One region of the Janthinobacterium sp. NKUCC08_JDC genome, then DNA from elsewhere that is predicted to be linked to it. Evidence: predicted binding sites of a transcription regulator. Region 1 holds the regulator's gene; the other holds the start of a gene.

The links. Region 1 encodes FliA, which starts transcription of late flagellar genes. Its sites were predicted from a motif close to CTAAAGTTTNNNNNNNNNNNGCCGNTA; they were not measured.
Region 2: KO538_RS21010 (DUF5610 domain-containing protein) is a predicted target of FliA. The motif match lies at 1,863-1,889, and genes of this name have one in related genera.

Annotation. Positions count from the first base shown of each region.
Region 1 covers NZ_JAHKQW010000001.1:1,133,057-1,136,466, reverse strand. Annotated here, with positions in the region: gene flhF (flagellar biosynthesis protein FlhF) at 1-290, shown strand, start outside; gene KO538_RS05260 (antiactivator of flagellar biosynthesis FleN protein) at 283-1,146, shown strand; gene KO538_RS05255 (RNA polymerase sigma factor FliA) at 1,192-1,923, shown strand; gene KO538_RS05250 (flagellar motor protein) at 1,905-2,651, shown strand; gene motD (flagellar motor protein MotD) at 2,657-3,410, shown strand, end outside.
Region 2 covers NZ_JAHKQW010000010.1:149,132-152,541, forward strand. Annotated here, with positions in the region: gene pyrF (orotidine-5'-phosphate decarboxylase) at 1-50, shown strand, start outside; gene sbcB (exodeoxyribonuclease I) at 359-1,807, opposite strand; gene KO538_RS21010 (DUF5610 domain-containing protein) at 1,961-2,590, shown strand; gene KO538_RS21015 (GGDEF domain-containing protein) at 2,592-3,410, opposite strand, start outside.

The DNA.
Region 1 (3,410 bases):
ATCAGGGCAGCGGCCTGGCCGGCTGCATCATGACCAAGCTCGATGAAGCGGCGTCGATCGGCAACGTGCTCGACGTGGTGATCCGCCAGAAGCTGAACCTGTTCTATGTGTCGAACGGCCAGCGCGTGCCGGAAGACCTGTACCTGGCCGACCGTGGCTACCTGATCGACCGTGCCTTCAAGCTCAAGCGCGACTCGGCGGCCACGCAGTTTTCCGATGCCGAACTGCCGCTCCTGATGGCGCAGGCGGCCGCCCGCAACAATGAAGCGCGCGGGGTGCACCTTGGCTAATTTCGATTTCGACCAGGCCGAAGGCTTGCGCCGCATGCTGGCCGGCCCGCAGCCGCGCGTCATGACGTTCCTCTCGGCCACGCCGCAGGACGACAAGGGCGCCATGCTGGTCAACCTGGGTGCTTCGCTCGTCTACGGCGGCAATGACGTGCTGCTGCTCGACGCCAGCGGCGGCAGCGATGGCGTGGCCGCGCGCCTGGGACTGGCGCACGGCGCCAGCCTGCGCGACGTGGCGCGCCAGCAGTGTGGCTTGAACCAGGTCATCCACCAGGTGCCGCAAGGTTTTGGCGTGGCCAGCCTGGGCGCGCGCAACCACCTGATGGACAGCATGGACTATGCGGGCGAGGAGGAGCTGCGCCGCCTGGGCAAGACTTTCGACGTGCTGGCGCGCCGGAGCGGCATCGTGCTGGTCGACGGCGTCGTGGCAGAAGAGGGCGCCTGCTTCCCCGTGCCCTTGATGGCATCGTCCGATATCGTCGTGCAAGTCTCCACCAGCGCCACCTCGATCAAGGCGGCGTACTGCCTGATCAAGCGCCTGAGCCAGGAACTGGGACGCCGTCCGTTCGGTATTCTCGTCACCGGCGCTTCCGAATCCGAAGCAAAAGTGGTATACGATAATATGGCACAGGCGGCGAGCCGTTACCTGGCCGTGAAGCTGACGTCGATGGGTTCGGTGCCTGCCGATGAGTATCTGCACCGCGCGGCGCGCCTGGGCCGCAGCGTGGTCGATGCGTTTCCGCTGGCGGGCGCCTCGGTGGCGTTTCGCGGACTGGCCGAGCGCCTGGCCCGTTCGGCGGCGCCCGTGCTGGGCGGCACCTTGTACCAGACGGGGAGTCCGCACCAGTTCAGCGCCTGAAGCCAACCGTAGCACCAGATAAGATGAGAAAACAATAAGCAGCCTATGTACACGGTCAAAGGGAAATCGAACAAGGACTATTTGCTGACGGAGCACATTCCGCTGGTGAAGCGTCTGGCGCACCATATGAAGGCGAAATTGCCGCCTTCGGTCGAGGTCGATGACCTGATCCAAGCCGGCATGATCGGCCTGCTCGATGCCATCAGCCGGTATGAAGAGACGCATGGCGCGCAGTTCGAGACGTATGCCGTGCTGCGCATCCGCGGCGCCATGCTCGACGAATTGCGCACCAGCGACTGGCTGCCGCGCAGCATGCGCCAGAACATGCGCAAGATCGAAGAGGCGATGAGCACCTTGCAGCAGCGCCTCGGCCATCCGCCGACAGAGTCGGAAGTGGCGAAACTGCTCAAGATGTCGCTGGCCGACTACCAGGAAATGCTGGGCGACGGCGGCGGCCACCAGCTCGTGTACTACGAAGACTTTCATGACCCGGACGGCAATGACAGCTTTCTCGACCGCCATTGCGTGGACGAGGACAGCGACCCCTTGCGTTCCCTACTCGATACCGATTTCCGGCAATCCGTGATCGATGCCATCGACGCGCTGCCACCACGCGAGAAAATACTCATGGGCCTGTATTACGAAGAAGAGCTGAACCTGAAGGAGATCGGCGCGGTGATGGGCGTATCCGAATCGCGCGTCTCGCAGCTGCATACCCAGGCCGTCGCGCGCCTGCGCGCAACCTTGAGGGAGCAGGCGTGGACTGGTCCAGCGTAATCGGGCTGGCGCTGGCGCTGGCGGGCCTGTTGGTCGGCCAGGCACTGGAAGGCGGCAAGATGGCCTCCCTGCTGCAGCCGGCCGCCTTTGCCATCGTGGTCATCGGCACTTTCGGCGCCGTGCTGCTGCAAACGCGGCTGCGCACTTTCGTGCGCGGCCTGGAAATGCTGCGCTGGGTCTTCCTGCCGCCAGCCGATACGCGTGCCGCGCTGGCGCGCGATATCGGGCAATGGAGCTTGACGGCGCGCCGCGATGGCCCGCTGGCGCTCGAGCGCCTGATGGAAAACACGGCCGACCGCTTCAACGCCAAGGGCTTGCGGATGATTGTCGACGGCATCGCGCCGGACAAGCTGCGCCAGCTGCTCGACGTGGAAATCTCCGCCTACGAAATGGCCGAGCGCCAGGCCGTCAAGGTATGGGAGTCGGCGGCCGGCTATTCGCCCACCATCGGTATTCTGGGCGCCGTGCTGGGCCTGATCCACGTGATGGAAAACCTCACCGACCCAAGTAAATTAGGCAGCGGCATCGCGGTGGCGTTTGTCTCGACCATCTACGGCGTCGGCCTGGCCAACCTGCTGTTCCTGCCGGTGGCGAATAAACTCAAGGCCATCGTTTCGCGCCGCGTGCTGCAGTATGAAATCACGGCCGCCGTACTGTACGACATCGCCACGGGCGACCATACGCGCATCATCGAAGAGCGCGTGTCCAGCCTGCTGCACGAGCACTGACCATGATGCGGCGCGCGCGCAGGAAGTATGACGAGGAACCGGACAACCAGGACCGCTGGCTGATCTCGTACGCCGACTTCATCACCCTGCTGTTCGCTTTCTTCGTTGTCATGTACGCCATTTCGCAAGTCAACGAAGGCAAGTACCGCGTCTTCCAGAACGCCATCGGCCAGGCCTTCAGCCTGGAAAAGGGCGCGCCGCCCATCATCATGGAAGCGCCGCAAGCGATCCCGCTGCCGAATCCCGCCCTGAAACGCCGCACGGAAGCCATCCGCCGCGAGCGTGAACACATGACGCGCCTGGCGCAGGACTTGACGTCGACCTTGGCGCCGCTGGTCAAGGAAGGCAAGGTGCGGGTCACGCAGACGAGCCGCGGCGTGAGCGTGGAAATCAATGCCAGCGTGCTGTTCGACCCGGGCGCGGCGCGCCTGACGGCTGAGTCGGACCAGGCCCTGCGCGCCGTCGCCGTGCTGCTCAAGGACGATACGCACGACGTGCAGGTGGAAGGGCATACGGACGTGCAGCCGATCAGCAATTCCAACTTTGCCTCGAACTGGGAATTGTCGGCCGCGCGCGCCAGCGCCGTGGTGCGCCTGTTCATTGCCAGCGGCGTCAAGGCGTCGCGCCTGACGGCCGTCGGTCACGCCGACAATATCCCCGTGGCGCCCAATGAAACGGCGGAAGGGCGCGCGCGCAACCGCCGGGTCGCCGTGACGATCCTCTCGGGCATCCCGGAAACGGTGACGGAAGTGCCGACGG
Region 2 (3,410 bases), on a different contig from region 1:
GCGTGGCCATTGAAACGCGCGATGCGATCAATCAACATCGTTCGGTTTAAGCACCATCCATCAAAAATGTAGGTCGGGTTAGGCCAGCGGCCGTAACCCGACAACACCGGTAACGTCAACAATGTTGTCGGATTACGCGGGCCTTCGGCCCGCTAATCCGACCTACGGCTGAAAATTGAGCGCGAGATGCGATCAAAGCGCCGCGCGGGCTGAAAAATTACATTCAGCAGGTCTCACAGCGCCTAACAAAACCGTAGCGAGCGGAAGGGAGAGGTGGTCGAGAAGCGCAACCGTACTCTAGTACGGTGAGCATCGCAGGCCACCTATACCGATGCGCAGTAGGTTTAGTTAGGTGCGACTAATCGCGCATGGGCGCCACCATCTCCGCGTAATCGTAGAGTTCTCCCAGAATTTCCTCGCCCCGCTCATCCACCGATTCCGACAGCACGTCGATTTCCGTAAACAGCATTTCGATGGTGCGGGCGCCGCCGTCGCCGTCGAACAGGCGGGCGGCGCGGTGCTGTTCCCAGCGCAGGCTTTCCGCTTCGCTCAGCGTTTGCGGGAAATTGCGGGCGCGGTAGCGGAACAGCAATTCCTGCAGGCGTTCGTCGGCAAACGAGGGGCGGGCCGTGGCCAGCTTGGCCGGCGTTTCGCGGCGCAAGGATTCGAGCAGGCGGCGGTCGTCGTTGCTGACGAAACCGTTATACAGATCCTCATCCACGTCCAGCGCCACATTCGCGCCAGGGCGCTGGAACACTTCGGCCCAGATGGCATCCATGTTCGGCGCCGTGGCGGCGAATTGCGCGTTGACCTTCGCCGCGTCCACGTCGATGCCCCATTGCGCGGCCATGGCCGGCGACAAGGTTTTCAGGTTGCCGACCAGCATGGGCGACTTGTTCAGATGCACGCTTTTCACTGGCAGGCGCGTCATGCCTTCGGGCATGGCTTCCTTGCGCGTGAACAGCCGCGTGCGGATGGTGTCGGCGTCCAGTTCGAACAGTTCACGCGGGTCGTAGGCGCAATCCCAGACGAGGATCTCGTTCTTGTTGCTCGGGTGCGTGGCCAGCGGCCAGACGACGCCCACGCAGCCCCGTTCGGCGGGGAACATGCCCGACACGTGCAGGAAAGGCTGGCGCTCGCCGGCGGCCAGGTGCATGCCCATTTCGCTGGCGACCCGGTCCTTCTTGTGCAGGGCGAGGCAGAATTCGAACAGTTTCGGCTGTTTCTGCTTGATCAGGCGCGCCAGGGCAATGGTGGCGCGCACGTCCGACAACGCATCGTGCGCCGCTTCGTGGGCCAGGCCGTTGGCCTTGCTCAAGTGTTCCAATTTAAAACTGGTCTGGCCATCGTCGCGCTTTGGCCATTGAATGCCTTCCGGGCGCAGCGCGTGCGTCATGCGCACCACGTCGAGGATATCCCAGCGGCCGCAATGGTTCTTCCATTCGCGCGCGTACGGGTCGATCAGGTTGCGCCAGAACAGGAAACGCGTGACTTCATCGTCGAAACGGATGGTGTTGTAGCCCACGCCGATGGTGCCCGGCTCCGAAAAGGCCGCTTCGATGGTGGCGGCGAACTGGTGTTCGGGCACGCCCAGCTGCAGACACTGCTGCGGCGTGATGCCCGTGATCAGGCACGATTGCGGATCGGGCAGGAAATCATTGGCAGGCTGACAATACAGCATGATCGGCTCGCCGATCTCGTTGAGTTCGGCATCCGTGCGGATGGCGGCGAACTGGGCCGGGCGGTCGCGGCGCGGCTGGGCGCCAAAGGTTTCGTAGTCGTGCCAAAGAAAGGTCTGGTTAGTCATTGATGGTCATTACTTGGTTACTTGATTGGTTATCCGGGCCGTAAACGCGCCGTTGCTACAGTTTTCTGAAAACCTGCCGATACTACACGAGAGGATGGTCATCATCGCGTTTCCCGCATGGTGGCATACATTGCCCGTTCAAGGAGGTCTATCGTGTCAATTCCCATCGCCGCAGGCGGCAATTCCAACCCTTCCGTGACATCCGTCAGTACGGGTGTTGCCGGCAAGGACGATAAAGTCCAGCAAAAGGACGGCATCAACGCTGAAATGAGCGTCAACGACCGCACGAAGCTGCAATTGAACGCCTCCATCATGCAGGCGTCGCTGAACGTGTCGATCGGTTCCGAGAACGAGCCGCTGGCGCTGCTGTACAAGACGGCCATCACCAACATCAATGAAGCGCTGAAGGGCCAGTACGGCGACGATGCGATCCAGAACGCGGCGTCGCAGGATAATAGCGCCGAAGCGACGGCGAGCCGCATTGTATCGCTGTCGACCGGGTTTTTTGACGCCTTCAAGAAACAGAATCCCGACCTGGATGACGATGCGGCCTTGACCAAGTTCATGGATACCATCAGCGGCGGCATGGAAAAAGGCTTCAAGGAAGCGCGCGATATCCTGGAAGGCTTGAAAGTGCTGGGTGGTGATATCGCCGGCAATATCGACAAGACGTATGAATTGGTGCAGAAGGGCTATGCGGATTTCATCGCCGCGCACAGCAGCAAGAAGGATGACGCTGCCAAGCCGGATGCGACCAAGCCGGCCGACAGCAAGGCCGCCTGATCTATAGCATGACCCGGTTGCGTCCGCCTGCCTTCGCGCGGTAGAGCGCCGCGTCGGCCGTCGCGATCAGCGCATGGTCATCCTGTTCGGCCGCCAGGCTGGACACGCCGAACGAGCCCGTGATGTGCGGCAGCGCGCTGCGCATGTCGGCGAAGATGACGGCTTGCTGCATGCGTTCGCACAAGCGTTCGGCGACCCGCAGGGCCACGTGTTCATTGGTATCGGGCAAAATCACCATCATCTCCTCGCCACCGTAGCGCACGGCAAAATCCGTGGGCCGCAGGGCCGCGCCCAGCACTTGCGCGGCGATGCGCAGCGCCTGGTCGCCCGCCTGGTGGCCGTGCGTGTCGTTGAAGCGCTTGAAATGGTCGAGGTCTATCATCACCAGCGACAGCGGCGAGCCGCTGGCGTGGGCCGTGACGATCATGTTCGGCAGTAAATCTGTCAGCCAGGCGCGGTTGTACAGGCCCGTCAGGCTGTCGACCATCGACAGCTGGCGGTAAAACTCGCCCAGTTTCTGTCGGCGGCGCAGCAAGGCGTTGGCGGCGCGGATGCGGAAGGACAGCAGGCGCAGCAGGTTGCGCGCCAGGCCGTTCGATTGCTCGATCAATTCCCAGACGACGGCCGCGTCGATCACCAGCAAGTCGGTTTCTTCCAGGGCGGAAATGGCGGCCAGGTTGCTCGCTTCATCGAGCACCGATTGTTCGCCCACGCTTTCGCCGGGCAAGACCTTGCTGACGGTGCCGTCATCCATGCCCGTATGGATGTCGGCGGCCACGGCCAGCGAACCGCGCAGGACGATGTATAGGCAAGTACCCTG